DNA from 2 places in the Streptomyces sp. NPDC003456 genome. Region 1 is predicted to be linked to the other one. Evidence: riboswitches for the same ligand, from Rfam matches in the RefSeq annotation. Region 1 holds a riboswitch; the other holds the start of a gene.
The links. A riboswitch is a leader RNA that binds a small molecule or an ion and turns the genes downstream of it on or off. The one in region 1 is predicted to bind S-adenosylmethionine.

Region 1 (15,229 bases):
GGACAAGCACCTCAGGCCGTTCCTGGAGGAGCTGCCCGCCTCCGAGCTCTACCCGGTCGGCAAGACCTCGTGGGCCGAGGTCAGTGCGCAGGTCAAGCAGCAGATCGGCAAGGCCGTGGCCCCCGGCGGCAGCGTCTCGGGCGTCCTGGGCCACCTCCAGGCGTCGGCGAGCCGGGCGGAGAGCGCGGAGTAGCGCCGCTGTCGGTGGCAGGGGTTACGGTGCCGGGCATGGACGAGGAGAGCGGCGGGACGGGGCTCGGGCGCAGGGAGCGGGACATCCTGGCGCTGGAGGGGCGCGGCTTTCCCGGCCCGGGCGCGAAGGAGCGGGCCATACGTGAGGAGCTGGGCCTCGCGCCGGTCCGCTACTACCAGCTCCTCAACGCGCTGCTGGACGACCCCCGGGCCCTGGCCCACGCGCCGGTCACGGTCAACCGGCTGCGGCGGATACGGGAGCGGCGGCGGGGGGAACGCTGACGTCCCGGTCGTCGGCGGTCGGCTTCGGGGCCCGGTGATGTCCGCCGGTTGTCGGGTGCGGGTGGTCGGTGGCTGTTCGCGCAGTTCCCCGCGCCCCTGAGGTTTCGGGGGTGGTCGGTCGTTGTCGGGTGCGGGCCGGTGGTGGGTGTTCGCGCAGTTCCCCGCGCCCCTGGGGTGGCGGCGGTTGTGCGTCGTGCGCCCCGGTGAGGGCTCGGGTCTTCAGGCGATGTGGTGTGCCAAGGCGTGCAGGAGGTGGACCACGCCCTGCGGGCCGTCGACCACCAGGTCCGCGCGGTCGCGCAGTTCCGTCACCTCGTCGCTGCCGCTGCACACCAGCAGGCCCGGGGTGCCCTCCGCGCGCAGGGCGTCCACGGCGGCGTAGGCGGGCAGGTCGCCGAGGTCGTCCCCGGCGTACAGGACGCAGCCCGCGCCGATCTCGCGGGCGAAGGCGGTCAGGGCGACCCCCTTGTCGATGCCGGGCGGGCGCAGCTCCAGGACCATGCGGCCGGGCTCGACGATCAGGCCGTGGCGGGCCGCCAGCCCGGTGAGCGGTTCGCGCAGGGCCTCGAAGACGCCCTGCGGGTCGGCTGCCCGCCGGGTGTGCACGGCCACGGCCCGGCCCTTGTCCTCGACGTAGGTCCCGGTGCCCGCCAGCAGCCCCGGCAGTTCGGCGCGCACGGCGTCGACCCCGGGAGGCGCCGGCGGGGCGGTGACCGCACCGGTGCGGGCGTCCCAGCGCTCGGCGCCGTAGTGCCCGAGGACGACCAGGTGCTCCAGGCCGGGCGCGTCGGCGAAGGCGCCGTTGCGCACGGCGACCTCGGCCGGCCGGCCGGTGACCACCGCGACGGCGGCCACCTTCGGCGCGAGCGCGGCCAGCGCGGACAGCGCCTCCGGGTGGGCCCGGGCCCGGTCGGGGTCGGCCACGATCGGCGCGAGCGTCCCGTCGAAGTCGAGGCCGATCAGCGCCTTGCCGGGCCCGGCGAGCAAGGCGTCCAGGCCCTGGCGCCCGGCCTCGGTGACGGGGGCGGGCAGGGGCTCGGGGGCGGGGGCGGTGCTCATCGGCCGCTCAGCCCCTCAGTGCGTCGAGCTGCTCGACGAACCAGCGCGCGGGCGGCAGGGCCGTGGCCGCGGCAGCCAGGCGCTTGCTGCGCTCGGCCCGCTCCTCCGGACGCATCGACAGGGCCTCGTGCAGGGCCTCGGCCGTGCCCGTGACGTCGTAGGGGTTGACCGTGATCGCGTCCTCGCCCAGCTCCTCGTGCGCCCCGGCCTCCCGGGACAGCACCAGCGCGCAGCCCCTCTCCGAGATGACCGGGACCTCCTTGGCCACCAGGTTCATCCCGTCGCGGATGGGGTTGACCAGGGCCACGTCGGCCAGCCGGTACGCGGCCAGGGAGCGGGCGAAGTCGTCCTTGACGTGCAGCACGACCGGCGTCCAGCCCGGCGTGCCGAACTCGGCGTTGATCTCGTCGGCCAGGCGCTGCACCTCGGCCGTGTAGTCCCGGTAGACCGCGAGGTCCTGCCGCGAGGGGTAGGCGAAGGCGACGTGGCACACGCGCTCGCGCCACTCGCCGTGGGCCTCGAGCAGCCGCCGGTAGGCCAGCAGGCCGCGCACGATGTTCTTCGACAGCTCCGTGCGGTCGACCCGGACGACGGTGCGGCGGCCCTCGCCGATCTCCTCGCGCAGCGCCGCCATGCGCTCCTCGACGTCCTGCTCGTGCGCCCGCTTGCGCAGGAAGTCCGCGTCCGCGCCGAGGCCGTGCACGCCGATCCGCGTGCCGCCGAGCCCGCCCGCGAACCGCTCGGCGCACGCGGTGAACGCGTCCGCCCAGCGCTGGGTGAGGAAGCCGAGCCGGTCCGCGCCGAGCATGCCGCGCAGCACCTGCCCCGCCACGTCGTCCGGCAGCATCCGGAAGTACTCCGGCGGCGCCCACGGCGTGTGCGAGAAGTGGCCGATCCTGAGGTCCGGGCGCAGCTCGCGCAGCATGCCCGGCACCAGCGTCAGGTGGTAGTCCTGCACCACGACCGCCGCGCCCTGCGCCGCCTCCTCGGCCAGCGCCTCGGCGAACGCCCGGTTGTACGTCTCGTACGACGCCCACCGGCGGCGGAACTCCGCGTCGAAGACCGGTTCCAGGGGGGTCTGGTAGAGCATGTGGTGGACGAACCACAGCACCGAGTTGGCGATGCCGTTGTAGGCGTCGGCGTGCACGTCGGCCGGGATGTCGAGCATCCGCACGCCGTCCTCGCCGACCCCCCGCCGGACCGCCTCGCGGTCGCCGTCGGACAGCGCCGAGCAGACCCACAGGGCGTCCGCGTCCGAGCCGATCGCCGAGAGCCCCGAGACCAGACCGCCGCCGCCCCGTTTGGCGTCCAGCGAACCGTCCTCGCCGACCGTGTAGGAGACCGGGCCGCGGTTGGAGGCCACCAATACCCGTGCAGAACCGTACGTCGAACCCATAGGCCTCAACCTAGCCCGGCCTGTAAACGCTCAAACGTACGGACCTGCCGCGCGCGGCCGAAAAACAGCCCGGGTCAGGCGGCCCGCCGCGCCTGGTACTCGGCGATCTCCACCATCGGCGGGCGTTCCTCGGTGTCCACCGAGTACGTGCGCGGTTCGAAGCCGTCCCCGTTCCGCTCGAACTGGGTCAGGGACGGCCGGATCAGGTGCCCCCGGGCCAGCCGCAGCTGGGCCGTGCGGTAGATCTCGGCGGCCATCCGGCCCAGCGCCTGCCCGTCCTGGTGGCGGTGCTTGCGGACGCCGACGTCCACCTGCGCGAGCGCGTCGAGGCCGGCCAGGTGCAGGGCGTCGACGAGCACGCCCAGCTCGACGCCGTACCCGACGGGGAAGGGCAGCTGCTCCAGCAGGGAGCGGCGGGCCGCGTACTCACCGCCCAGCGGCTGCACGAACCCGGCGAGCCGCGGCCAGTGCATGTTGAGCAGCGGGCGCGCCATCAGCTCGGTGACCCGGCCGCCCTGCCCGGCGGCCCCGCCGAGGGGACGGTCGTACATGCCCTTGACCAGCTCGACCTCCGGGTCGGTCAGCAGCGGGCCCACGATGCCGGAGACGAAGTCGGACGAGAAGTCCCGCAGGTCCGCGTCGACGAAGCAGACGATGTCGCCGCGGGTGACCAGCAGCGAGCGCCACAGCACCTCGCCCTTGCCCGGCAGGGCGGGCAGCCGGGGGAGGATCGCGTCCCGGTGCACCACCGTCGCGCCCGCGGCGGCGGCCACCTCGGAGGTGCGGTCGGTCGACCCGGAGTCGATCACCACCAGCTCGTCGACGAGCGGCACCTGCAGCATCAGGTCGTGGCGGATGGCGGCGGAGATGTCGCCGACCGTCTCCTCCTCGTTCAGAGCCGGCAGCACCACGCTCACCGTGCGGCCCGTGCGCTGCTTGGCCGCCAGGATGCTGTGGAGCGGGCGGTCGTACACGGACCAGGAACGGGCGCTCAGCCAGCGCTCGACTTCTTCCAGCACCGTGGCTGCTCCTTGCGTTCTCTCGGCGGGACGGATGTGACGCGTCTCGCGGTGCGGACGGCTATCTCAACTGTCCTGGTCGTCGGTTACAGTCTTGAACAACGCGGATGACCATCGCATGTCCGGGGTCGCCCGCCGCCTACAACCACATACAGCTCATCCAGAGGGGCAGAGGGAAACGGCCCGATGAAGCCCCGGCAACCCTCCAGTCGGTTCTCGTAGGTCACCGCTGACCACTTCGCGAGGCTCCCGGCTAGGGAAGGTGCCAAATCCGTCTCACGGCGAGATGCGTCGTGAGGAAGATGAGGAGAAAGGGCCTCGCCTCACATGGCTGTGCAGACTGTTGCAAGCACCACGAACTCCACCGTAGACCTCGGCCCGGCCGCCGCGCTGAGCTGCCGCGAGTGCGGTCACCGCGTGCCCCTCGGCCCGGTCTTCGCCTGCGAGGAGTGTTTCGGCCCGCTGGAGATCGCTTACGACTTCTCGTCCTACGACGCCGAGGAGCTGCGCAAGCGGATCGAGGCGGGACCCGCGAACATCTGGCGCTACGCCCCGCTGCTGCCGGTCCCGGCCGACGTCGCGGACAAGCCGAACATCAACCCGGGCTGGACCAAGCTCGTCCGGGCCGACAACCTCGCCCGCGAGCTGGGCGTCGACGCCGGCAAGCTGTTCGTCAAGGACGACTCGGGCAACCCGACGCACTCCTTCAAGGACCGGGTCGTCGCGCAGGCCCTGGAGGCCGCCCGCGCCTTCGGCTTCACCACCCTGTCCTGCTCCTCCACCGGCAACCTGGCCGGCGCGGTGGGCGCCGCCGCGGCCCGGGCCGGCTTCCGCTCCTGCGTGTTCATCCCGCACGACCTGGAGCAGGGCAAGGTCGTCATGGCCGCCGTCTACGGCGGCGAGCTGGTCGGCATCGAGGGCAACTACGACGACGTCAACCGCTTCTGCTCCGAGCTCATCGGCGACCCGGCGGGCGAGGGCTGGGGCTTCGTCAACGTCAACCTGCGGCCCTACTACGCGGAGGGCTCCAAGACCCTCGCCTACGAGATCTGCGAACAGCTCGGCTGGCGGCTGCCCGACCAGCTCGTGGTGCCGATCGCCTCCGGCTCGCAGCTCACGAAGATCGACAAGGGCCTGCAGGAGCTGATCAAGCTCGGTCTCGTCGAGGACAAGCCGTACAAGATCTTCGGTGCGCAGGCCGAGGGCTGCTCGCCGGTGTCGACGGCCTTCAAGGCCGGCCACGACGTGGTGCGTCCGCAGAAGCCCGACACGATCGCCAAGTCCCTGGCGATCGGCAACCCGGCGGATGGGCCGTACGTGCTGGACATCGCGCGGCGGACGGGCGGTGCGGTGGAGGACGTGACGGACGAGCAGGTCGTCGACGCGATCAAGGTCCTGGCACGGACCGAGGGCATCTTCGCGGAGACCGCCGGCGGGGTGACCGTGGGTGTGACGCGAAAGTTGATCGAGAACGGGGTTCTCGACCCGGCGAAGACCACCGTGGTGCTCAACACCGGGGACGGTCTGAAGACGCTGGACGCGGTGGCCGGGACCGGGCTGACCGCGACCATCCGGCCCAACCTGGACGCGTTCCGTGAGGCCGGGCTGGTCTGATCGTTGTTCGCTGCGGGCCGGTGGGGGCTGGTCGCGCAGTTCCCCGCGCCCCTGAGGGCGCGCCCCAGCCGTAGCTCAAGAAGAACCGGAGGACATGTCCGATGAGCGTCACCGTTCGCATCCCCACCATCCTGCGCACCTACACCGGCGGGCAGGCCGAGGTCGCCGCCGAGGGCGCGAACCTCGGGGAGGTCATCGCCGACCTGGAGAAGAACCACACCGGGATCGCCGCCCGCGTGCTGGACGACCAGGGCAAGCTGCGGCGGTTCGTCAACGTGTACGTCAACGACGACGACGTGCGGTTCGAGCAGGGGCTGGAGACGGCCACGCCGGACGGTGCCGGAGTGTCGATCATCCCGGCGGTCGCCGGCGGATGAATCCGGCCGACCGGCTTGATTGTTACCTGGAGTAATGCCGGTCACCGAGCGTGCATCGAATTGCCCCCACCGTGAGAGAAGCGGAGGGGGCAATTCTGTGTGATTGAGCGCGGTACAGTTGGGGAACGCGTTCCGGATCCACCGACCGGAACCCTGAATTCCTGCCGCGAGCCCGACAAGATGTAGCCAAAGTGTGCACGTCTTTCGCGGCTTTTGTTCTTTTTGTGCGGCCCGACTTGCCCCGAATTCGGGCGAATTCTCCCTACATTCCGGACCCTGTGCGTCCAGAATTCTCGTCCGATTGACCTGTTGCAGACGGCAGTTGGACAGATACATTCAGCCGCGGTCGACGCGTTCCGGCGCACGCCCCCAACCGTGGGGGGTGAGGTCTGACCCGGATCCGCGAAGTGTGGATCTGTGCAAGGGCCAGTAATAGGGGAGTTAGGCATGGCTCAGGGCACCGTCAAGTGGTTCAACGCGGAGAAGGGGTACGGCTTCATCGCGGTCGACGGTGGTGCGGATGTTTTCGTCCACTACAGCGCGATCCAGATGGACGGCTACCGCACCCTGGAAGAGGGCCAGCGGGTCGAGTTCGAGATCTCGCAGGGCCAGAAGGGGCCGCAGGCCGACATGGTTCGCGTCTCTGCCTGAACGCGCACCACGACCATCAGCTCACGCGACCGGTCTTCGCTGAAGGGTCCGCACCCCCCGGGGTGCGGGCCCTTCCGCTTGTCCGGGTGCCGTGCGCGGCCGTGTTCGCGGGCGGCTGAGCGCCCCGCCTCATCCCCGGAGGCGCTTGCACTCGCAGGGGTCGAGTGCTAATCATTGGCGTTAGCACTCTGAAGGTGAGAGTGACAACGTAAGGACCGGGTCGGTGAGGCCCGCAGGCCGAAGTGGGAAGGAACCACGAGGCCGGCGAGCCGTCCGTCGCGGGCGCGGGCGCGGTCCGGAGTCATCACCCCCAGTCCTGGAGGGACCACTTCACATGGCCAAGATCATCGCGTTCGACGAGGAGGCGCGGCGCGGCCTCGAGCGCGGCATGAACCAGCTCGCGGACGCCGTGAAGGTGACGCTCGGCCCCAAGGGCCGCAACGTCGTCCTCGAGAAGAAGTGGGGCGCGCCCACGATCACCAACGACGGCGTCTCCATCGCCAAGGAGATCGAGCTCGAGGACCCGTACGAGAAGATCGGCGCCGAGCTGGTCAAGGAAGTCGCCAAGAAGACGGACGACGTCGCCGGTGACGGTACGACCACGGCGACCGTCCTCGCCCAGGCCCTGGTGCGCGAGGGTCTGCGCAACGTGGCCGCCGGTGCCAACCCGATGGCGCTCAAGCGCGGTATCGAGAAGGCCGTCGAGGCTGTCTCCGCCGCCCTGCTCGAGCAGGCCAAGGACGTGGAGACCAAGGAGCAGATCGCCTCCACGGCCTCCATCTCCGCCGCCGACACCCAGATCGGCGAGCTCATCGCCGAGGCGATGGACAAGGTCGGCAAGGAAGGCGTCATCACCGTCGAGGAGTCCCAGACCTTCGGTCTGGAGCTGGAGCTCACCGAGGGTATGCGCTTCGACAAGGGCTACATCTCGGCGTACTTCGCCACCGACATGGAGCGTATGGAGGCCGTCCTCGACGACCCGTACATCCTGATCGCCAACTCGAAGATCTCGAACGTCAAGGACCTGCTCCCGCTCCTGGAGAAGGTCATGCAGTCGGGCAAGCCGCTGCTGATCATCGCCGAGGACGTCGAGGGCGAGGCCCTGTCGACCCTGGTCGTCAACAAGATCCGCGGCACCTTCAAGTCCGTCGCCGTCAAGGCCCCGGGCTTCGGCGACCGCCGCAAGGCGATGCTGCAGGACATCGGCATCCTCACCGGCGGCGAGGTGATCTCCGAGGAGGTCGGCCTCAAGCTGGAGAACGCCACGCTCGACCTGCTGGGCCGCGCCCGCAAGGTCGTCATCACCAAGGACGAGACCACCATCGTCGACGGTGCCGGCTCGGCCGACCAGGTCCAGGGCCGCGTGAACCAGATCCGCGCCGAGATCGAGAACAGCGACTCGGACTACGACCGCGAGAAGTTGCAGGAGCGCCTGGCGAAGCTCGCCGGCGGTGTCGCGGTCATCAAGGCCGGTGCCGCCACCGAGGTGGAGCTCAAGGAGCGCAAGCACCGCATCGAGGACGCCGTGCGCAACGCCAAGGCGGCCGTCGAGGAGGGCATCGTCGCCGGTGGTGGCGTGGCCCTGCTGCAGGCCTCCCAGGTCTTCGAGAAGCTGGAGCTCGACGGTGACGAGGCGACCGGCGCCAACGCCGTGAAGCTCGCGCTGGAGGCCCCGCTGAAGCAGATCGCCGTCAACGGTGGTCTCGAGGGCGGCGTCGTCGTGGAGAAGGTCCGCAACCTCACCGTCGGCCACGGCCTGAACGCCGCGACCGGTGAGTACGTCGACATGATCGCCGAGGGCATCATCGACCCGGCGAAGGTGACCCGTTCCGCGCTGCAGAACGCCGCCTCCATCGCCGCGCTGTTCCTCACCACCGAGGCCGTCATCGCCGACAAGCCGGAGAAGGCCGCCGCGCCGGCCGGCGGCGGCATGCCGGGCGGTGACATGGACTTCTGATCGACCCCGTCGATCGACGTCCTTTCCGAGGGCGGCACCTCCTGTTCCGGCAGGGGGTGCCGCCCTCGGGCGTGTGCGGGATCACACCGGGGCGCGGGATGGGGCGCCGGGGCCGGACCGTTGAACCCAACGTCCTATGCGCATGCACATACTGACCGGTATACGCATACTGTCCGGTATCCGAAGGAGCCCCACGTGACCGACGCCGCCACCCGCGCAGCCGACCTCCTGTCCCGGCCCGTCACGCTGAACGGCCTGACCGTCCCGAACCGGATCGCGATGGCCCCGATGACCCGCATGTTCTCCCCGGGCGGCGTGCCCGGCGAGGACGTCGTCTCCTACTACGCGCGCCGCGCCGCCGCCGGGGTCGGCCTGATCGTCACCGAGGGCACCTACGTCGGGCACGAGTCGGCCGGGCAGAGCGACCGCGTCCCGCGCTTCCACGGCGAGGAGCAGCTCGCGGGCTGGGCGAAGGTCGCCGAGGCGGTGCACGCCGCGGGCGGCACGATCGTGCCGCAGCTGTGGCACATCGGCATGGTCCGCAACCAGGGCGAGCCGCCCGTCGCCGACGCCCCCGCCGTCGGCCCCTCCGGGCTGCGCATCGGCGCCGACGAGCCCACCGGCAAGGCCATGACCCAGGCCGACATCGACGCCGTCATCGGGGCCTTCGCCGAGGCCGCCGCGGCCGCCGAGCGCATCGGCTTCGACGGCGTGGAGCTGCACGGCGCCCACGGCTACCTGCTCGACCAGTTCCTGTGGGAGGGCACCAACCGCCGCACCGACGCCTACGGCGGCGACCGGGTCGCGCGCGCCGCGTTCGCCGCGGAGATCGTCGCGGCCGTCCGCGAGAGCGTCTCGGCCGACTTCCCCGTCATCTTCCGCTACTCGCAGTGGAAGCAGGAGGCCTACCGCGCCCGCCTCGCCGAGACGCCCGAGGAGCTGGAGTCGATCCTGACCCCGCTCGCGGCCGCCGGCGTCGACGCCTTCCACGCCTCCACCCGCCGCTACTGGGTCCCCGAGTTCGACGACTCCGACCTGAACCTCGCCGGCTGGACCAAGAAGATCACCGGCAAGCCCGCCATCACCGTCGGCTCGGTCGGCCTGAACGGCGCCGACTTCCTCAAGTCGTTCCAGGGCGAGGGCGCCGAGGTCGGCGACCTCGACAACCTCCTCGATCGCTTGGAGCGCGACGAGTTCGACATGGTCGCCGTCGGCCGCGCGCTGCTCCAGGACCCCGAGTGGGCCCGCAAGGTGCTCTCCGGCCGCTTCGACGCCCTCGCCCCCTACGACCCGTCCGCCCTGAAGACCCTCGGCTGAGGCGGTCGGGCGCAGGGCGCCCGCAGCCCCTCGCGACGGCCCAGGGACACTGAACGCGCGCCTGTCCGACGGCACTTCGTGAGGAGACCCAGATGACGACGTCCGAGCCCCGCCCCACGACGGACCGCCCCGGGCCGGTGGTGCGCACCACCGCCGGCGCGGTCCGCGGCCGCACGGAGGAGGGGCTCGCCGTCTTCCGCGGCGTCCCCTTCGCCGCGCCCCCGGTCGGCGAGGCCCGCTTCCAGGCGCCCCGGCCCGCCCTGCCCTGGGACGGCGTGCGGGAGGCCCGCGCCTTCGGCCCGCCGCCCCCGCAGGACCTCGGCCTGATGGCCGGCCCGGGCCTGATCGACGTGCCCGGGGGCGACGAGTGGCTCACGGTCAACGTCTGGACGCCCGACCCGGACCCGGCCGCCCGCCGCCCGGTCATGGTGTGGATCTACGGCGGCGCCTACAAGCTCGGTCACGCCGGCAGCCCCGGCTACGACGCCCGGCACATCGCGGCCGACGGCGACGTCGTGGTCGTCACCTTCAACTACCGCGTCGGGATGGAGGGTTTCGCCGCCGTCGAGGGTGCTCCCGCCAACCGGGGCCTGCTCGACCAGGTCGCGGCCCTGGAGTGGGTGCGGGACAACATCGGGGCGTTCGGCGGCGATCCGGGGCTGGTCACGCTCTTCGGCGAGTCCGCCGGCGCGGGCTCGATCGCCTCGCTGCTCGCCATGGAGCGGGCCGCCGGACTGTTCCACCGCGCCATCGCGCAGAGCGTGCCGGGCACGTTCTTCTCCGCCGAGCTCGCCGCCGACATGGGCCGCGCCCTCGCCGCGGAGCTGGGCCTGCGCCCCACCGTCGCGGAGCTGTCGGCGGTGGACCCGCGCCGGCTGCCCACGGCGGGCGAGACGCTGAGCACCAAGATGACCCAGTACGTGGACCGCTGGGGCCAGGCGGCGCCCACCGTCACGCCGTTCGCCCCGGTCGTCGACGGCGACATCCTGCCGCAGACCCCCTGGCGGGCCCTGGCCGCCGGAGCCGCCCGGGACGTGGGTCTGGTCGTCGGGCACAACCGCGAGGAGTACCGCCTCTTCCTCGCCATGGCCGGGCACCTGGGCGGGGTGGACGAGGAGCGGGCGGCCTCGGCCCTGCGCCTGTTCGCGCCCGGCGGCGAGCAGTCCTACCGCGCTGCCTTCCCCGGCGCCCGCGCGCGGGAGCTGTACGAACGCGTGCAGACGGAATGGCTGTTCTCCATGCCGTCCCTGCACCTGGCCGAGGCCCAGCACGCGGGCGGCGGCACCGCGCACGTCTACGAACTGACCTGGCCCGCACCCGCCGACGGCGGCGCGCTCGGCGCCTGCCACGCCCTGGACATCCCGCTGCTGTTCGGCACCTACGACGCGGACCTGGGAGCCCTGTTCTTCGCGGGCGCCGAGCCGTCCGCCGAGGCCCTGGCGCTGTCCGCCCGCTTCCGCTCCTCCTGGTCGGCGTTCGCCCGCACGGGCGACCCGGGCTGGCCGGCCTACGACGGGCAGCGGCTGGTGCAGGTGCTGGACGCGCAGCCGGTGGTCGCGCCGTACCCCGAGGAGACCGCCCGGCGCCTGTGGGAGAACCACGAGTTCCGGCCGCTGCCGCTGCTATGAGCGGCCACGACCTCTAAAGGTTGCCCATCGGCTCGATGTCGACGCGTACGGGCGTGCCCCACACGCGCAGCACCTCGTAGTCGGTGAACTCGTGGACCAGGCGGTAGGCCATGGCGGCCCGGGGCGCGCGGCGCTGGGCCGCGATGTACAGCTCGGCCTCGCGGCGGTCCCGGCGCGGGGTGCCGCACAGCTGCCAGGTCTGGCCGTTCCACAGCTCCGGCAGCCAGCGCTGCTGGGGCTGGGGGCGGTCGGCGCGCACCCCGTAGCGGGACTGGGCCGGCTCGGTCTGCGGCTGGTACGGGGCGGGTCCGTTGTACTCCGCCCGGCGGGCGGCCCTGCGCCGGGTCTCGCACAGCAGGCACAGGTCGGGGGCGCCCTCGTCGACCGGCCCGTTCGGGTGCTCCGGGCAGCGGGTGCTGGGAGCGGCGTGGGAGACGCTCTCCTCCAGCAGGTCCAGGGCCCGCCGCAGATCCGCCTTGACCTCGTGCAGCTTGGCGTCCGGGGTGTCGGCGGTCAGGGCCTCCCCGTGCTCCCCGAGCAGGCGGAGGGCACGGCCGAGTGCGGTCAGCTGGGCGTGGTTCATGCGCCCATTGTCCTCCGCCGGCCGGTGCGGCTCCCGGCGGCGCCGGGAGGGGGCGGCACGGATCCCGGCCGCGCCGTCGTGGACGGCCGGTGCGGGCGGAACGCGTGCGCCGCGCGGCAGGTCGACCCGGAGATGTCGTCATGGTGGCCTTGGGGTGGCGTACGAATGATCGACACGTGTACAACCAATCGCCCCTGATCACCGTCTAACAGGCGTATCGCGCATACACCCCGGCGTCCGCCCCACCGCACGCCGCCCCGGAATCCACGTCTGCCTGAGAGAAAGCCTGTCGATGACGTTCCGTTGGCTGTGCGGTGTCCTGCGTGTGCGCGGGAAGACCGACCTTCTGCTTGTGTCCCTGTTCGCCGCCGGTTTCGCCGCACTGCCCGTCTTCGCGCTGCTGCCGTCGCTGTGGGGCTTCGCCGTCGCCTCGCTCGTGACCTACGCGGCCGACGAGGTGCTGCACGCCCGCGCCCCCGCCTTCGTGCGGCGGCTGGCCGCGCTCCAGCTGACCCGCACCCTGCGCTTCGCCGTGCGGACGGTGATGCTGCTCGCGCTGGCCGAGCGCATGGACGCCCCGGACTCCGTCCTGGTCGCCGCGCTGGCCGTGTTCAGCGTGCACTTCACCCTGGTGATCCTCTACTCGGCCGTGCACCACGCGATCCGGCGGCGGCGCTCGCTGCCCGTGGTGGTGCGCAACCTCGACATGAGCGAGGCGGGCATCCCGCAGGCCCCGCCCGCCTTCCTGTACCGCCGCTTCCTGCGCAAGCTGCTGCACCTGGACCTGCCCGCCCACGCGGGGCTGCTCGCCGCGCTCGCGGCGGGCGCGTGGCAGGCCGCCGGGGCCGGTTTCGCGCTGACGGCCGGGCTGACGGCGGCGGCCGTGGTGGCGCTGCTCGGGCAGCTGCGCCGGGCCCGCAGGATGCCCGGCCGGGACGAGGTCATCGGCGAGGTGAACCGGCAACTGGCCGCCTACCGGCCGGAGGTGGCGCTCTACTTCAGCTTCGCGTCCGTCTCCAGGGACTTCATGTACCAGGTCAACATGTGGATCGAGACGCTGGAGCAGCTCGACCGCCGGCCGCTGATCATCCTGCGCGAGCGCGCCTCGTTCCGCTTCCTGAGCCGGACCCGGATCCCCGTCGTGTGCGTGCCGAAGGCGGACGACGTGGCGCTGCTGGAGCTGCCCGAGCTGCGGGTCGTCCTCTACCCGGGCAACGCGGGCAAGAACGTGCACATGCTGCGCGTCGCCGAGGCCAAGCACGTGTTCATCGGGCACGGCGACAGCGACAAGCTCGCCAGCAGCAACCGCGTGAGCAAGGTCTACGACGAGATCTGGGTGGCCGGCCGGGCCGGGCGCGACCGCTACCAGCGGGTGCGGCACGCCATCAGCGACTCCGCGATCGTCGAGGTGGGCCGCCCCCAGCTGTCGTCGATCCGGCTGCACGCCGACCACGTGCCCGGGCCGCTGCCGACCGTGCTGTACGCGCCGACCTGGGAGGGCTGGAGCGACGACGACTGCCACACGTCCCTGATCCCGATGGGCGTGACACTGGTCGAGAAGCTCGTCGCCGAGAACGTCCGGGTCCTCTACAAGCCCCATCCCCTCACCGGCAAGCGCTCGCCCGCGGCGGCCGAGGCGGACCGGGCCGTCCGGGAGCTGCTGCGCGCCGACAACGAGCGGCGGGACGCCGAGCGGGCCCAGGCCGCGATCGCCGGGGCCCGGCCGCGCATGGACGAGATCACGGCCCGGCTCGCCGAACTGTCCGGGCGGCTGCGCGGCGACGACGCCCAGCAGACGCGCGAGGCCCGGGTCCCGGGGCCGGACGGCGAGGCCGAGTGGCACGAGCTGCGCGCCGAGTGGCACCGCCTGTTCTGGGCGAGCCGGGGGCCGGTGAGGCACGAGGTGGTCACCGGTCAGCTGCCGACGCTGTACGAGTGCTTCGACCAGGCCGACATGCTCGTCAGCGACGTGTCGTCCGTCGTCGCGGACTTCGTGGCCAGCCTGAAGCCGTACGTCCTGACCAACGCGCACGACCTGCCCGACGCGGACTTCCGGGCGGCCTACACCACGGCCGGGGGCGCGTACCTCCTGGACCGGGACTGCACCCGGCTGCCGGAGATCCTCCGCTCGGTCCGCGAGCCCCGGCACGACCCGATGGCCTCCGAGCGCCGCGTCCTCAAGGAGTACGTCCTGGGCCCGGACCACCCGACGTCGATGCAGCGGTTCGACGCGGCGGTCGAGGCCCTCGCGGCGAAGGCGGAGGCCGAGCGGGCCCAGCCGCAGCAGGAGGAGGAGCGGCGGGTCGCCGTGGTGGTCTCGGGCCCGACGGTGCTGCTCACGTGAGCTCCCGACGCTGACGGCCCGGCGCGCGGCCGGGCCGTCAGGAGGGCCGGGGCGGCGCCCTCAGAGGCGGCCGTCCTCCGGCCGGCCCGGGGAGTGCGCTCCCAGGGCCGCCCGCAGGTGGCCGTCGGCCTCGCGCAGCAGACGGGCCGCCGTCGGGGCGTCCACACCGGCCAGGATCGTGAGGATCGCGTTCTTCACCTCGCCGTCCGTGGCGGTGAGGGCCTCCTCGATCTCCTTGTCCTCGGCGCCCGTCGCGAGGGCGACGATGCGGTGGGAGCGGGCGCGGAGCTTGTCGTTGGAGGCGCGGACGTCGACCATCAGGTTCCCGTAGGTCTTGCCCAGGCGGATCATCGTGATCGTCGACAGCATGTTCAGGACGAGCTTCTGCGCGGTGCCGGCTTTCAGGCGGGTGGAGCCGGTAAGCAGTTCCGGGCCGACGACGACCTCGATGCCGTGGTCGGCGGCGGCCGCCAGGGGACTGCCCGCGTTGCAGGACAGGCCGACGGTGAGAGCGCCCCGGCGCCGGGCGTGCTCGACCGCGCCGATCGCGTACGGGGTGCGGCCGGAGGCCGAGACGCCGACCACCGTGTCGTCCGCGGTCAGGTTCAGCGGCTCCAGATCGGCCCGGGCCAGTTCCGGTGAGTCCTCCGCGCCCTCGACCGAGGTCACCAGGGCCTGCGGACCGCCCGCGATCAGACCGACCACGCGGGAGGGGTCGGTGTTGAACGTCGGCGGGCACTCCGAGGCGTCCAGGACGCCCAGCCGGCCCGCGGTGCCCGCGCCGGCGTAGACGAGCCGGCCGCCGCGGGC
Region 2 (15,229 bases), on a different contig from region 1:
TCGGCCGGGGACCGGCCCCGGCTGCCGGTCTCCCCCGTGGTGACCGCCGCGATGCCCCGGTAGGAGGAGGCGGGCGAGCCCAGCAGGCCGGCCATCGCCGCCAGCGAGTCCGGCACGAGGAGGACGACCCGCCGGGTCCAGTCCGTGCCCCAGGCGTCGGTGACGGCGGGCACCGCGCGGTCGGCCAGTCCGGCGAAGTCGCGCAGCGCGCCGGCGGACCGCCCGACGCCCAGGACGAGACTGCGCTCGCCCCGGACCAGCCGCACGGTTCCCTGGTCCCAGAGCTGCTGCGGGGCCTTCCTCGCGGGCCGCTCGGCGTCGACGGACCAGTCCCCGTCCGCGTCCCGGCTCAGCCGCAGGGTGCGCCGGGCCGTCACCGGCGCCGGGTCGTACCCGGCGAGGCGGTAGCGCAGCTCGGCGTCGGCGGTGGCCGTGCCGCCCGTGCGGCGCAGGTCGGTCACGCGGTAGGACCAGGCGGTCAGGGGCACCGCGCGCAGCCGGGCGACGTCGGCTCCCGTGCCGGTGCGCGCGTAGGCCCGTGCGTCGCGGTCGAGGACGGCCGCGGCCCGGCGGTCCAGCAGCCGCTGGACGTCGATGGCGGTGCTGTCGGCCGTGGACGGCCCGCCGCAGCCGGCCAGGGCGACCAGCAGCAGCACGAGCACGAGTACCGCGGACCCCGACCTTCGACCAGCCACCTCCTGATCGTACGGGCGCCGGGCCGGTCCGGTCAGACCCTGGTGACCGAGGAGACCGGCATCATCCCGACCGGGTCGTAGCGCACCGGCGCTCCCGGGTAGGGCGCGTGGATCACCTGGCCGTTGCCCATGTACATCCCGACGTGGCTGGCGTCGGACCGGTAGACGACCAGGTCGCCGGGGCGCGCCTCGGACAGCGGGACCTGCCGTCCCGCGAACCGCTGGGCCTGGGAGGTGCGCGGCAGCGCCACCCCGGCCTGCGCGTACGACCACTGCATCAGGCCCGAGCAGTCGAAGCCGGTGGGCCCGTTGGCACCCCAGACGTAGGGCTTGCCGAGGGCGCTGCGGGCGGCGGCGACGGCCGCGGCCCCGCGTCCGGAGGCGGCGGCGCCGCCGGGGGCGGGCAGGTCGGTGCGGCCGGCGCGGGAGGCGCGGTCGTAGGCCTCGCGTTCGCCGTCGGACAGCGAGTTGAGCAGCCGCCGGGCCGTGACGAGCTTGTGCTCGACGGTCTTCTTGTGAGCGGCGACGGCCTTGCGGCTGCGCTGAAGTTCGCGGAGTCTGTCCGCCGTCTCCTCGCGGTCCTGGGCGAGTTCGCGCAGGGCGCCCTGCAACTCCTTGAGTTCACCGGCCTGGTGGGCGGTGAGGCGGTCGAGCCGGGCGGCCTTGTCGAGGTACTGGTCCGGGTCGTCGGAGAACAGCAGCTCGACGGCCGGGTCGACGCCGCCCGCGCGGTACTGGGCTCCGGCGAGCGAACCGAGCGATTCGCGCAGGGAGTTGACGCGCTGCTGCTGGCGGGCGATCCGGTCCCGGGCGGTACCGACCTCCTCGCGCAGCGCGTCGGCGCGTTCGTCGGCCTCGTTGTAGGCCTCGGTCGCCCGTTCCGCCTGCTCGAAGAGGCGGTCCACCGTGGCCCGGGTGTCGTCGGGCGGTGCGGCGGCGGCCGGGACCGCGCTCAGGGCGGCGGCCGCCACGGACAGCAGGCCGAACGCGGCACCGGCGCCCCGGTCGGGCCGGGACGGTGCAAGGCGGCGATGGGACCCCACGGGAAGCCGCTCTCCTTCCGCTGGCGGAGTGGAACGCGGCAGACAGTAGCCCCGCGGCGGGTGACCGCCAACGACCGTCCGGGGGTTCGCGGCGCGACGCCCCGCCGCAGACGCAGGTCACCGGCGGGGCGCGGGCTCACGCGGGGCTGTCGGGATTCCCCCGAACGTCGGACATGATCTCCCGGCCCGGGGGAAGCCGGACCGGTTCGCGCGGCGCGGGTGTCAGACCCGGACGCCGAACATGAAGGGGCCGCCGATGGTGTTCATCGACTCGTAGCGGACGACCGTGCCGGTGCGGGGGGCGTGGATGATCTGCCCGTTGCCGGCGTAGAGGCCGACGTGGTGCAGGTCGTTGAAGAAGAACACCAGGTCGCCGACCTTGAGCTGGCTGACCGAGTAGATCTTGGTGCCGGCCCCGGTCTGGGCCTCGGAGGTGCGCGGGATCTGCACGCCGGCGGCCGCGTAGGCCCGGGAGGTGAGGCCGGAGCAGTCGAAGGAACTCATGCCGGTGGCGCCGTAGACGTAGGGCTTGCCGAGCTGGCTCTGGGCGAAGGCGAACGCGGCGGCGGCGCGGCCCGAGCCGGGCGGCACGTCGACGTCGAGGGCGTCGCGCTCGCTGGCGCGGCTGGCGCGGTCCTCCTCGTCGGCCAGCGCGGCCTTCTCGGCGGCGGTGAGGCTGTTGAGCAGCTTCTGCGCGGCGGCGAGCTTGCCCTGCACCTCCTGCTTCTTCTTGCCGAGTTCGGTGCGGGTGGAGGCGAGGTCCTTGAGCTTCTCGGCGGCCTCGGCGCGCTCCTGGGCGAGTTGGCGCTGCTTGTCCTGGACCTTCTTCAGCGCCTCGACCTGCTGGCTGCTCAACTGGTCGAGCGTGGAGGCCTTGTCGAGGTAGTCGTCCGGGTCCGCGGAGAGGAACAGCTGGACGGACGGGTCGATCGTGCCGGTGCGGTACTGGGAGGCGGCGGCGAGGCCGAGGCTGTCGCGCAGCTCGTTGAGCTCCTCCTGGCCGCGGGCGACGCTGTCCTGGATGGTGGAGATCTCCTTCTGGAGCTTCTCCTGCCTCTCCTTGGCGCCGTTGTACTTCTCGGTGGCCTTCTCGGCCTCCTCGTAGAGCTTGTCGACCTTGGTCTTGACCTCGTCCTTGCTCGGCTTCTCACTGGGGGCCGCGTTGGCGGCCTGCGAGCTGAAGGCGACGGCAGCGGCGGCGGCGGTGGTCAGCACGGTCACACGTGCGCGGCTGGGCTGCTTCGGACGACGGTGGGACGCCACGGGTGACAAGCTCCTTCTGGCCCCTCCGCCGTCTCTCCCGATGAGTGATCACCCGAGCGGAGGTTGGGCCCGACCCTAGTGACCTTCCTGTGATCAGTTCAAATCCTCAGATGAAAATTCGCGTCACGGTAAGCCATCTTTTCCCCTGGACTCACAGGCGGTGAGACCCACTTGACGCACCGTGGCCCCCACGCCTCACCAATACGGGCATCTCGCCCGGACGTTGCGCAGGGGACGTACGCCCCCGAGCGTCACGAAAGGCGCTTGAGGAGCATCGCGGAGGCCACCGGCCGGGCTCCGGCGCGGGCGACCCCGTCGGCCACCTCGCGGTCGGTGGAGGCCACGATGACGGGGCGGCCCGGGGGTTCGGCGCGCACCAGCTGCCGGATCAGCTCGTCGGCGGTGACCCCCGGCTTCGAGAACAGCACCCGCACCCCGCGCGGCGGCGCGAGCAGCACCGGCGCGGCCAGTTCGGCACCGTCGAAGACGCAGGTGACCTCGGCGCCGCTCTGCGCGGCCAGCTGGGAGAGCTGCCCGAGCAGCCTGAGGCGCTGCTTCTCCAGCGGCATCTGCGGATAACCCGTTTTGGTGACGTTGTAGCCGTCGACGACGAGATGCGCCTGGGGCAGCGCGAGCAACTGGTCGAGGACCTGCGGGTCGTTCTCGGACAGGGCGCGGGCGGCGATGTCCTTGGGGGTCATCCGGCCCGGCTCGACCGCGTCGACGGTCTCGGCGGGACGCACCGACACCGGCGGCAGGGCCAGCTCGCGGCGCAGCCCCTGGGTGGCGTCCAGCAGGGTGTCCAGCAGCAGCCGCACCCGCATGTCCTCCACGCTGCGGCCCTCGCGCGCCGCCCGGCGGGCGGCCTCCAGCGCGGCCTCGGTCTCGCCGAGCCGGGACTTCAGCCGCCGGGCCTCGCTCTCGGCGGCGGACACCTGGGCGTGCCCCTCGGCGCGGACGGCCTCGATCTCGCCGTGCGCCTTGCGCAGGGCGGCCTCGCCGCGCCTGACGTCGCTGAGCGCGGCGCGCAGCTTGCGGTGCAGCGCCTCGCTCTCCTTCCTGGCCGACTCCAGGTCCGCACGCAGCCGCTCGGTCTCGGTCCGGGTCTGCTCCCGGGCCCGGTCGAGCTCGGCGCGCAGCCGGTCCAGCTCGGCCCGGTTCTCCTCGTCGGCCCGCTCGGCGTCGGCCCGCTGGGCCTCCTCGCCGGCGGCGGCCACCAGCTTCACCCAGCCGGGCGGGCGCAGCACGTAGGCCGCGGCCGCCACGTCGAGCGGGTCCGCGGCCGGGGGCGGGGAACCGGAGTCCAGGGCACCGGCCAGCTCGGGCTGGGCCTCTCTGAGCTTCTCCCCGATGCGCTGGCGGAACAGCGGGTCGGTCTCCAGCGCCGAGGCCATGGCGTTGCCGGCGAACTTCGCCCGCCGGTTGGGGGCGAAGCGGGCGTACTGCCGCAGCTGGGCGGGCAGCTCGCCGACCGTCAGCGATCCGAAGCCGTCGGAGACGATCTGCACGACCCTGCGGCGCACGCCGTCGGGCAGCGGACGGTCGAGCACCTCGGCGGCGCCGTCGTCCGGCCCCCCGCCCGCGGTCTCCACCATCCGTCACACCCCAATGCTGTGCGGGGCCCTCCCCCGCTCTCGACGTCGCTCGAGAGCGGGGGGACCCCCATCGTCAGGAGCCGGCGCCCGGCCTGTCCACGAGTTCCACCTGGTCCACCGCGTTGCACCAGCGGCAGCGCACCGACTCGATGGTCTCACTGAGCACCTCGCGCTCCTCGACCTTCGGCTCTCCGGCCAGGTCGAGGTGGACGTACTCGACGACCTTCGACGAGCGGGTCACGTCGAAGCGCGTGAGGTTGCCGCAGAGGGTGCAGCGCCACCGCGTCCCGGCGGTCGGCAGGGGAACCGTCATCGTGACCTGTTCTCTTTCCTCTAGTGTCCGTGACGCCACCGGCATCCCCGGTGCGTGTGGCTCGTAACCCTACGGCCTGGGGGGTGCCCGCCGCCCACGTGTCCACGGCGGCGAGGCGGTCTGCCCGGTTGCGTCCCCTTACGTCATGCTCTGTAGTCATGATCCGCAAGTGGAGTGCGTCGTTCGTCCGGGCCGGCAGGGCGGCCGGGAGGTCGTCGGCACCGGTGACGTACTCGCTGATCGCCCTGTGCTGCCTGGTCTTCCTGGCCGGACCCGGTTCGGGCCTGAATCCGGCCTACGGCACGGGTGACGACCTGCTCGCCGCGCAGCGCGCCTACTTCCGCCGCTGGGGCGTGATCCCCGCGGAGCTGTTCGACGGCTCCGCGGGCACCGGCGGCTCGGTCCTCACCCCCGTGACCGCGCTGTTCGTCCACGGCAGCTGGGTGCACCTGCTCGGCAACATGCTCTTCCTCTACGTCTTCGGGGCGATGACCGAGGAACGGATGGGCCGGGTGCAGTTCCTGCTGTTCTACACCGGCTGCGGCTGCCTGGCCCTGTTGGGCTACGCCGTCGCCAACGCCCACTCGGGCCAGTCCCTCGTCGGCGCCTCGGGAGCGATCTCCGCCGTCCTCGGCGCGTTCCTGTACCTGTTCCCGCGCGCCCGGGTGACCAGTCTCCTGCCGTTCCTGTTCTTCCTGCCGGTGCGCTTCCCGGCGTGGATCGTGCTGCCGTTCTGGGCGGCCCTGCAGTGGCTGGCCGCCGGGCGCGCCTCGGACGGGCCGGGGGTGGCCTACCTGGCCCACCTGATCGGGTTCGGGCTCGGCTTCGGCTACGCGTCCGTCCGCTACGGCCGCCCGACCGGCCCTACTAGAGTGAGGACCGCCCCTGCTCCGGCTCCCGAGGGAGAGAACCAGCCGTGATCACCGCGATCGTCCTCATCAAGACCAGCGTGGACCGGATCCCCGAGATCGCCGAGTCGATCGCGGCGCTGGAGAACGTCAGCGAGGTCTTCTCCGTCACCGGCACCTACGACCTGATCGCGATGGTCCGGGTGAGCCGGCACGAGGACCTGGCCGAGGTGATCCCCGGCCGGATCAGCAAGATCCCCGGGGTGGAGGGCACGGACACGCACGTGGCGTTCCGCACGTACTCGCAGCACGACCTGGAGGCCGCGTTCTCCATCGGCCTGGACGCGTAGGCCCCCGGGCGGTCCGGGGGCCGGTTGTTCGGCCGGGTCGATCCGTGCGGGGCCGGTCCGCCGGCCGTGGCGGATGAAGAGTTCTTCATCCGGGCTTCACGGAACGCGCCGGGCCGGGTCCGCAGGATCGTGCGGGACGCCCTGGCGGGCACCCTCGGCGAGGGCGCGCACGAGGTCCCGGGCGTGGACGCCTGCCTGCTCACGGACGCCACGGAAGGGGCCCTGCGGATGATCGTGCTCGGGTCCCGGCTACCGCCGCTCGCGGCCCGCGGCACTCACGCCGAGGTGTCCGGCACGCAACGGCCGTCCTCGGTGCGGTAGTTCCACTTCGCCCCGTCGGTCACCAGCTCCCGCACGGCCCGCACGAACCGCTCCACGTGCTCGTCCGGCGTGCCCGCGCCGAAGCTGACCCGGATGGCGTTGAGCGACTTCTCCCCCGGCGCGGCCTCCGGCGCCCCGCACTCGCCCTGCTGCTGCGGGTCGCCGCCGAGCAGCGTGCGCACCAGCGGGTGGGCGCAGAACAGGCCGTCCCGGACGCCGATGCCGTACTCGGCGGAGAGCGCGGCGGCGAAGTGGGAGCTGTTCCAGCCGTCCACGACGAAGGAGAGGACGCCGACGCGCGGGGCGTCGTCGCCGAACAGGGACAGGATCCGGACCTGGGGCACCTCGGCGAGCCCCGCGCGCACCGTGTCGATCAGGTACTGCTCGCGGGCGACCAGCGTGTCGAAGCCGGCCTCGGTGAGGGCCTTGCAGGCGGAGGCGATGGAGTAGGCGCCGATGACGTTCGGGGAGCCGGCCTCGTGGCGGGCGGCGCTGTCGTGCCACTCCACGTCGACGCCGCCGTCCTCCCGGCGCGTGACCTTGCGCGAGGCGCCGCCGCCCGCGAGGTACGGCTCGGCCGCGCGCAGCCAGTCGGACCGCCCGGCCAGCACGCCGGAGCCGAAGGGCGCGTACAGCTTGTGCCCGGAGAAGGCGACCCAGTCGACGTCGAGGTCCGCGACGGAGACGGGGTGGTGCGGGGCCAGCTGGGCGGCGTCCAGCACGATCCGGGCGCCGTGGGCGTGCGCGGTGGCCGCGAGCTCCCGTACGGGCCACAGCTCGCCGGTGACGTTGGAGGCGCCGGTGACGCACACGAGGGCGGGGCCTTGGGGGTCGTGGCCGGCCAGGGCCCGCTCCAGGGTCTCCACGGCCTGCCGGGGGCTGTCCGGGGCGTCCAGGAAGGTCACCCGGGCGCCGCGCCAGGGCAGCAGGGAGGCGTGGTGCTCGGTCTCGAACACGAAGACCCGGCAGTCGTCGGGCAGGGCGGCGGCGAGGAGGTTGAGGGAGTCGGTGGTGGACCGGGTGAACACCACCTGGTCGCCGTCCCGGCAGCCGAGGAACTCCGCGACGGTGCGCCGGGCGTTCTCGAACAGGTCGGTGGACAGCTGGGACAGGTACCCGGCGCCGCGGTGGACGCTGCCGTAGTAGGGCGCGTACGCGGCGACGTCGTCCCAGACCCGCTGGAGCGCCGGGGCGCTGGCCGCGTAGTCGAGCGCGGCGTAGGTGACCTCCCCGCCGGTCACCAGCGGGACGGTGACATCCCGCCCCAGAACGGGCAGCGGGGCGCAGACGGACCGGTCGGCGGCAACAGTGGAGACGGACATACGGAACTCCCGTGAGGTCAGGCGGAACCACCCGCGCGCCCGGAGGGCTGCCGGCGGGGGTGGGGAAGGAAGAGGGGATGCGGAGGCGGGGCTCTGCGGCCCTATCGCATTCGCTGACTCACGGAGAACTCCTCGACGACCAGGACCCCTGGTATCGCGAGGGGTCCGCGCTTGCCGCAGACCTCGCTGCCTGCGGCCCGGTCTTCACCCGGGGCACCCCGCCACGGACGGAGGGTTGCCGGACAGTCGGCCGGGGCCTCATGACTGTCACTCATGACCTGTCAGGAACGTACGCGAAAAGATCGGCGTCCCGCAACCCGGGTCCGGATCGCGGGACGCCCTCGTCGTCGTACAGGCCCTAGGCGTGGGTGGCGGCCACCCAGCGCTCCAGGGTGCGCTTGGCGGACCCGGAGTCGATCGACTCGGCCGCCTTCGCCATGCCGGCGCCGATCTGCTCGGCCAGCGTCCCCGTGCCCGGCTCCAGCGCCACCAGGGCCGCCGCCGAGTTGAGCAGCACGGCGTCGCGCACCGGGCCCGTCTCGCCGTCCAGGAGGCGACGGGCGACCTCGGCGTTGTAGGAGGCGTCGGCGCCGCGCAGGGCCTCGACCGGGACCAGGTCGATCCCCACGTCCCGCGGGTCGAAGGCCTCCTCGGTCACCGTGCCGTCCCGGACGATCCACACCCGGGAGGTGGACGTGGTGGTCAGCTCGTCGAGCCCGTCGTCGCCCCGGAAGACCAGGGACGAGTGGCCCCGCCCGGCGAAGACGCCCGCGACGATCGGCGCCATGCGCGGGTCGGCCACACCGACGGCCTGCGCACGGACCTTGGCGGGGTTGGTCAGCGGGCCCAGGACGTTGAAGATCGTCCGGATCCCCAACTGGCCGCGGGCCGCACCCGCGTAGCGCATCGACGGGTGGAACTTCGCGGCGAAGCAGAAGGTGATCCCGGCCTCCTCGGCCACGCCGGCCACCCGGTGCGTCGGCAGCTCCAGGTTGACGCCGAGCTTCTCCAGGACGTCCGAGGCCCCGGACGCGGAGGAGGCGGCGCGGTTGCCGTGCTTGACGACCTTGGCGCCCGTGCCGGCGATGACGATGGCCGACATGGTGGAGATGTTGACGGTCTTCGCCCCGTCACCGCCCGTGCCGACGATGTCGACGGCCGGCCCGGGCACCTCGATCACGTTGGCGTGCTCGTACATCGCCCGGACGAACCCGGAGATCTCCTCGACGGTCTCGCCCTTGGCGCGCAGCGCCACCACGAATCCGGCGATCTGCGCGTCCGTGGCCTCACCGCGCATGATCAGGTCCATCGCCCACGCGGTGTCGTCGGCGGTCAGGTCCCGGCCCTGCAGCAGGCCGTTCAGCAGCGTGGGCCAGGAGCGGCCCGCCGCGGTGTCGCCTCCAGCGGGGGTCACAGCGCTCATAAGCCGCTCCAGGGTCAGGTGTCCCGCACCGCGGGACGGAATGTCTCGACGCGTCCACCCTATCCAGCCCCGGACAGGGCGAAGGGCCCCGTCCGAACACCGGACGGGGCCCTTCAGTGGCGTGGCGAAGCAGTGATCAGTGGTGGCCGTGGCCGCTCGTGATCTCCCGGTACTCCTCGACGGTGGGCTTCGGGATCTGGGAGCCCTCGCCGTAGTAGGCGTCGCTGAGCTTGGCGCGCAGCTTCTCGGAACCCTTCACCTTGCGCTCGACACCGTTCTCGTCGACCGTCGGGCCGATCTCGGCCGGCTTGTACTGCTCGTGCGCCGTGAGCGTGTACATCTGCTCCTGGCTGAGCGGCTCGTGCACCTCGATGAACTCACCGTGCGGCAGGCGCTTGATGATGCCCGACTCGCGGCCGTGCAGCACCTTCTCCTTGTCCCGGCGCTGCAGGCCGAGGCAGATGCGCTTGGTGACGACGAAGGCGATGACCGGGCCGAGGAAGAACCCGATCCGGACGAACCAGGTGACCGCGTTGATCGACAGGTGGAAGTGGGTCGCGACGATGTCGTTGCCACCGCCGATCAGCATGATCACGTAGCCGGTGATCCAGGCGACACCCACGGCCGTGCGCGTCGGGGCGTTGCGCGGGCGGTCCAGGATGTGGTGCTCGCGCTTGTCCCCGGTGACCCAGGACTCGATGAACGGGTACAGGGCGATGATCGCGAGGAACAGGCCGAACAGGACCAGCGGGATGAACACGCCCAGGACCAGCGTGTGACCCCAGAAGTTGATCTCCCAGCCCGGCATGGCGCGGACCAGGCCCTCGGCGAAGCCCATGTACCAGTCGGGCTGGGCACCGGTCGACACCTGGTCGGGTCGGTAGGGGCCCAGGACCCAGATCGGGTTGACGGTCGCGATGCCGGCGATGGCCGCGATGACACCGAAGACCAGGAAGAAGAAGCCTCCGGCCTTGGCCATGTAGACCGGCAGCAGCGGCATGCCGACGACGTTCTTGTTGGTCCGTCCGGGGCCCGCGAACTGCGTGTGCTTGTGGTAGAAGACCAGGATCAGGTGGGCGACCACGAGCCCGAGCATGATGCCCGGCAGCAGCAGGATGTGGATCGAGTAGAACCGGGCGACGAAGTCGGTGCCCGGGAACTCCCCGCCGAACAGGAACATCGAGATGTACGTGCCGACGATCGGCACGGACAGGATCGCGCCCTGCGTGAAGCGGACACCGGTGCCGGAGAGCAGGTCGTCCGGGAGCGAGTAGCCGGTGAAACCGGTGAACATGCCGAGGACGAACAGCAGGAAGCCGAACAGCCAGTTGATCTCGCGCGGCTTGCGGAACGCGCCGGTGAAGAAGACGCGCATCATGTGCACGAACATGCCGGCGAGGAAGATGATCGCCGCCCAGTGGTGGATCTGCCGGATGAGCAGACCGCCGCGGACGTCGAAGCTGATGTCCAGCGTGGAGGCGAAGGCCTCCGACATCAGCTGCCCCTGGAGCGGGACGTAACTGCCGTGGTACTCCACCTCGTTCATCGACGGGTGGAAGAACAGCGTCAGGTACACACCGGTCAGGATGATGATGATGAAGCTGTAGAGGCAGATCTCACCCAGCATGAAGGACCAGTGGTCCGGGAAGATCTTGCGCATGTTGGCCTTGGCCAGGGAGTAGATCCCCAGGCGGCCGTCGGCCCAGTCGGCGACCCGCTCTCCGGCGGGCGCCTTGCGGCGGTCGTCGTTGTTACTCATCCGCGCTCCCAGAAGGCAGGACCGACGGGCTCTTCGAAGTCGCCGAGCGCCTCGAGGTAGCCCTCGTCGTTCACGCCGATGCGCAGCTGCGGCAGGGCGTGACCGGCGGGACCGAAGATCACTCGGGCACCGTCGGACAGGTCGAAGGTGGACTGGTGGCAGGGGCAGAGCACGTGGTGCGTCTGCTGCTCGTACAGGGAGATCGGGCAACCGACGTGGGTGCAGATCTTCGAGTACGCGACGATGCCTTCGTGCGACCACTCGAGCTCGCGCTTGTCCTTGATGTCGTCCGGCTCGATCCGGACGATCATCAGGGCGGCCTTGGCGATCTCGTTCTGGAAGGAGTGGTCGTCCTCCTCCAGGCCCTCGGGCTTGGCGAAGGTCAGCGAACCGACCGTGACGTCCGACGGACGCAGCGGCTCGTTGGTGTTCATGTTGACCAGCAGCTTGCCCTTGGACCACAGCGTGTGGCGGAGCTTGTCGCCGGGCAGCGGGCCGAGGTCGCGCAGCAGCACGATGCCGGAGAGCGGGACCAGCGTCAGCGCGCCGAGCATGGTGTTGCGGATCAGCTTGCGGCGGCCGAGCGCGGACTCCTTGGCGCCCTGCTTGAAGTCGGCGAAGACCTTCTCGCGGACCTCGGGCGCCGCCTCGATCGGGTGACGCTCGTCGGCGATCTCCACGTCGGACATCAGGGTGCGGGCCCAGTGGACCGCGCCCGCGCCGATGCAGAACAGCGCGATGCCGAGCGTGACGCCCAGCGCGAAGTTCAGCGCGCTGATGTGGCCCAGCGGGAAGATGTACACCGACTTGTCGACCGGGATCGCCACGAACGCGGCGATGAAGGCGATGGTCGCCAGCATCGACACCGTGAACATCAGGGCGACCGAACGCTCGGACCGCTTGGCGGCCCGCTCGTCGACGTCCTGGATCCGGTGCTCGTGGGGAGGCAGGCCCGGGTCGGCGAACGGGTGCTTCTCGTCCGCGACGGTCACCACACCGTGCTCGTCGTGTCCTGCGGACTGCGCGGCAGGCAGGTTCTCTTCTGGAATGTCTTGGCTACTCATGACTTCTTGGCCTTTGCGGTCCGGGCGGCGACCCACACGGCGACGGCGATCAGTCCGCCGAGACCGAAGATCCAGCCGAACAGACCCTCGCTGACCGGCCCGAGACCGCCCAGCTCGAGGCCGCCGGGGCTCTCGGTCTTCTCGCTGTTGACCGCGTCGAGGTACGCGATGATGTCCTTCTTGTTCTTCTCCGTCAGCGTGGTGTCGGGGAAGGACGGCATGTTCTGCGGGCCGGTCTGCATGGCCTCGTAGATGTGCTTCGGGGTGACGCCCTCGAGGCTCGGCGCGTACTTGCCGTGCGTGAGCGCGCCGCCCTTGCCGGTGAAGTTGTGGCACTGCGCGCAGTTCGTGCGGAACAGTTCACCGCCCTTGGCGATGTCGGCACCCTCGGGGCCGTACTGCTCCTCCGTCGGAACGGACGGACCGGCGCCCAGCGAGGCGATGTACGCCGCGAGCTGGTCGATCTCGGCCTGCGAGTAGATGTTCTTCTTCTCCGGGACCTGGGGGCCCTGGGAGGTGGCGGCCGGCATACGGCCCGTTCCCACCTGGAAGTCGACGGCCGCGGCGCCCACACCCACCAGGCTCGGCCCGTCGGTGGTGCCCTGACCGCCGGTGCCGTGGCAACTGGCGCAGCCGACGGCGTAGAGCTTCTTGCCCTCCTCGATGGTGAGGGACTGGGCAGTTTCGTCGGCCTGCGCCTTGTCCGCGGGTGCGAACACGGCGTACAGCCCCCCGGTGCATGCCAGCGCGAGGAGTAGGACCACGAGCGCCGCCAACGGGTGGCGTCGTCGTGCGGAGAGCTTTTTCACGGATTACCCCGGTGTCAGGATCTTCTGCGTCGATGCTTCTGGGATGCGCGCTTCGTCGAGCACGCGCGGTTGGGGCCCTGCTACTTGATCATGTAGATCGTGGCGAAGAGGCCGATCCAGACGACATCGACGAAGTGCCAGTAGTAGGACACGACGATCGCAGCGGTCGCCTGCTCGTGGGTGAACCTCCGGGCCGCGTAGGTCCGGCCAAGGACCAGCAGGAAGGCGATGAGACCGCCTGTCACGTGCAGGCCGTGGAAACCGGTGGTCAGGTAGAACACCGAGCCGTACGGGTCCGACGAGAGGGACAGGCCCTCGTGCTTGACCAGCTCGGTGTACTCGAACACCTGACCGCCGATGAAGATCGCACCCATCACGAACGTGACGATGAACCACATCCGGAGCTTCTTCACGTCACCGCGCTCGGCGGCGAAGACGCCGAGCTGGCAGGTGAGCGAGGAGAGCACCAGGATCGTGGTGTTCGTCGCCGAGAACGGGAAGTTCAGGGTGTCGGCCTTCTCCTGCCAGAAGTCAGGACCGGTCACCGATCGCAGGGTGAAGTACATCGCGAAGAGGGCCGCGAAGAACATCAGCTCGGAACTCAACCAGATGATGGTTCCGACGCTGGTGAGGTTCGGCCGGTTGACCGACGGGTGCGCGTGCCCGGTTTCTACTGTCGTTGCTGTCGCCACGACCGACATTATGTCGTTCGCTTATCCCGCCCTCACTCCGGGGGGTGCCGTTCGGAGTGTCTTCACCGTTCGTGACCGTTCGTACCGGTGTTGACGTGGTGTTCAAGGGAGTAGCATCCGGCCCAACGGGCCTGTCCTTACGACGCTGACGTCACGGAGGAACAATGCAGCCGACCGCCACGGTGCTGGTCTACAGCGACGACTCCCACACCCGCGAGCAGGTACGGCTCGCCACGGGACGGCGGCCGGCGCCCGACGTGCCCCTGGTGGAGATCGTGGAGTGCGCGACCCCCGCGGCGGTGGTGAAGGAGCTGGACAAGGGCGGGATCGACGTCTGCGTCCTGGACGGCGAGGCCGTGCCCATGGGAGGCATGGGCGTGTGCCGGCAGATCAAGGACGAGATCTTCGACTGCCCGCCGGTGCTGCTGCTGATCGCCCGGCCGCAGGACGCGTGGCTGGCGACGTGGAGCCGCGCGGAGGCGGCGGTGGCGCTGCCGGTGGATCCGGTGGAGTTCGCCTCCGCGCTGGCGTCCCTGCTGCGGGAGAAGGCCGCTCTGCACGCCTAGGGCCTGTCGTTCGGATCATGACGCAGACGCGGGGCCCGGCACGCGCATCTGCCGCGTTGTCGTCACTCGCCGATGCTCCGCATCGACTCCCTCCTCCGCCTTGCAGCTGCACGCACCAGACCCCGCTCACCGGCATTCACAGGTGCTGCCGATGCCCTGCGCCAAGATCCAAACGACAGACCCTAGGGGCCCGGGCGGGCCCGCCGGTCAGACGCTCTGGGGCGTCAGGCGGGCCGTGTCGGCCTGTGCGGGTCCGTCGGACGCCCCGCCGGTCAGGGCGCTGCCGGTGCGCCACTTCGCCCAGTCGAGATTCCAGTCGCCGTAGCCGTTGCCGAACGGGGCCATCGTGTCGCCGCCGGAGTTGACCACCTCGACGATGTCGCCCTCGCGGACGGTCTCGTAGAACCAGGCGGCGTTCTCGGTGCTCATGCCGGTGCAGCCGTGGCTGACGTTGGCGAAGCCCTGGGAGCCGACCGACCAGGGGGCGGCGTGGACGTACTCGCCGCTGTTGGTGACCCGGACCGAGTGGTGCACGATCAGGTCGTAGAAGTCCGAGGCGCCGATGCTGGCGCTGGTCATGCGGACGGTGCCCTCCTTGGCGAGGACGACCTTGACGCCGTTGCGGGTGTCGTAGCCGGGCATGCCCGTGGTGACGGGTATCTCGCGGATGACCTCGTCGTTGCGGTAGACGGTCATCCGGTGGGCCGCGGCGTCCGTGAGGGCCACCAGCTTGTCGCCGGTGGTCAGGGTCAGCGGCTCGGACCTGCCGCCCCATATGCGGTCGCCGACCTTGATGCCCTCCAGGTTGCTGCGGACCTGGACGGTGGCGTTGGCCGGCCAGTACTCCTTGGGGCGGTAGTGGAGCTTCTTGTCGTCCACCCAGTGCCAGGCGCCCTCGGTGGCGGGCGTGGAGGTGACCTTGAGGGCGCGCTCCACGACGGCCCGCTGGGCGGGGTCCTTCACGGGCTGGCTCAGCTCGGCCGTGACGGGCTGGCCGACGCCGTAGGTGCCCTTCTTCGGGCCGAACGCGACGTCCAGGCGCTTCTTGGTGGTGGGCTTGCCGGTGGTGAAGGTGATCACCTTGCGGCCCGGTGCCCCGTCCTCGTTCTCGGTGCTCACCCGGACCGTGTAACCGGCGTCGGCGGCCAGCGGGGAGGTGCTGTGCC

Region 2: another riboswitch for S-adenosylmethionine. It lies ahead of ACFYWG_RS15095 (aminotransferase class V-fold PLP-dependent enzyme); the one in region 1 lies ahead of thrC (threonine synthase).

The regions. Positions count from the first base shown of each region.
Region 1 covers NZ_JBIAOK010000007.1:108,758-123,986, forward strand. Annotated here, with positions in the region: gene ACFYWG_RS27920 (ABC transporter substrate-binding protein) at 1-193, shown strand, start outside; gene ACFYWG_RS27925 (DUF3263 domain-containing protein) at 229-474, shown strand; gene otsB (trehalose-phosphatase) at 694-1,533, opposite strand; gene ACFYWG_RS27935 (trehalose-6-phosphate synthase) at 1,541-2,929, opposite strand; gene ACFYWG_RS27940 (glucosyl-3-phosphoglycerate synthase) at 3,004-3,948, opposite strand; SAM riboswitch class I at 4,102-4,257, shown strand; gene thrC (threonine synthase) at 4,276-5,562, shown strand; gene ACFYWG_RS27950 (MoaD/ThiS family protein) at 5,664-5,939, shown strand; gene ACFYWG_RS27955 (cold-shock protein) at 6,387-6,590, shown strand; gene groL (chaperonin GroEL) at 6,925-8,547, shown strand; gene ACFYWG_RS27965 (NADH:flavin oxidoreductase) at 8,743-9,864, shown strand; gene ACFYWG_RS27970 (carboxylesterase/lipase family protein) at 9,957-11,492, shown strand; gene ACFYWG_RS27975 (hypothetical protein) at 11,506-12,075, opposite strand; gene ACFYWG_RS27980 (hypothetical protein) at 12,368-14,419, shown strand; gene murQ (N-acetylmuramic acid 6-phosphate etherase) at 14,480-15,229, opposite strand, start outside.
Region 2 covers NZ_JBIAOK010000003.1:921,077-936,305, reverse strand. Annotated here, with positions in the region: gene ACFYWG_RS15135 (hypothetical protein) at 1-695, opposite strand, end outside; gene ACFYWG_RS15130 (NlpC/P60 family protein) at 728-1,738, opposite strand; gene ACFYWG_RS15125 (NlpC/P60 family protein) at 1,961-3,001, opposite strand; gene ACFYWG_RS15120 (NYN domain-containing protein) at 3,253-4,596, opposite strand; gene ACFYWG_RS15115 (hypothetical protein) at 4,670-4,909, opposite strand; gene ACFYWG_RS15110 (rhomboid family intramembrane serine protease) at 5,068-5,829, shown strand; gene ACFYWG_RS15105 (Lrp/AsnC family transcriptional regulator) at 5,826-6,107, shown strand; partial or broken gene ACFYWG_RS15100 (glycerate kinase) at 6,246-6,428, shown strand; gene ACFYWG_RS15095 (aminotransferase class V-fold PLP-dependent enzyme) at 6,383-7,750, opposite strand; SAM riboswitch class IV at 7,913-8,029, opposite strand; gene trpD (anthranilate phosphoribosyltransferase) at 8,109-9,173, opposite strand; gene ACFYWG_RS15085 (cytochrome bc complex cytochrome b subunit) at 9,310-10,932, opposite strand; gene ACFYWG_RS15080 (Rieske 2Fe-2S domain-containing protein) at 10,929-11,996, opposite strand; gene ACFYWG_RS15075 (c-type cytochrome) at 11,993-12,805, opposite strand; gene ACFYWG_RS15070 (heme-copper oxidase subunit III) at 12,886-13,506, opposite strand; gene ACFYWG_RS15065 (hypothetical protein) at 13,662-14,063, shown strand; gene ACFYWG_RS15060 (Ig-like domain-containing protein) at 14,271-15,229, opposite strand, start outside.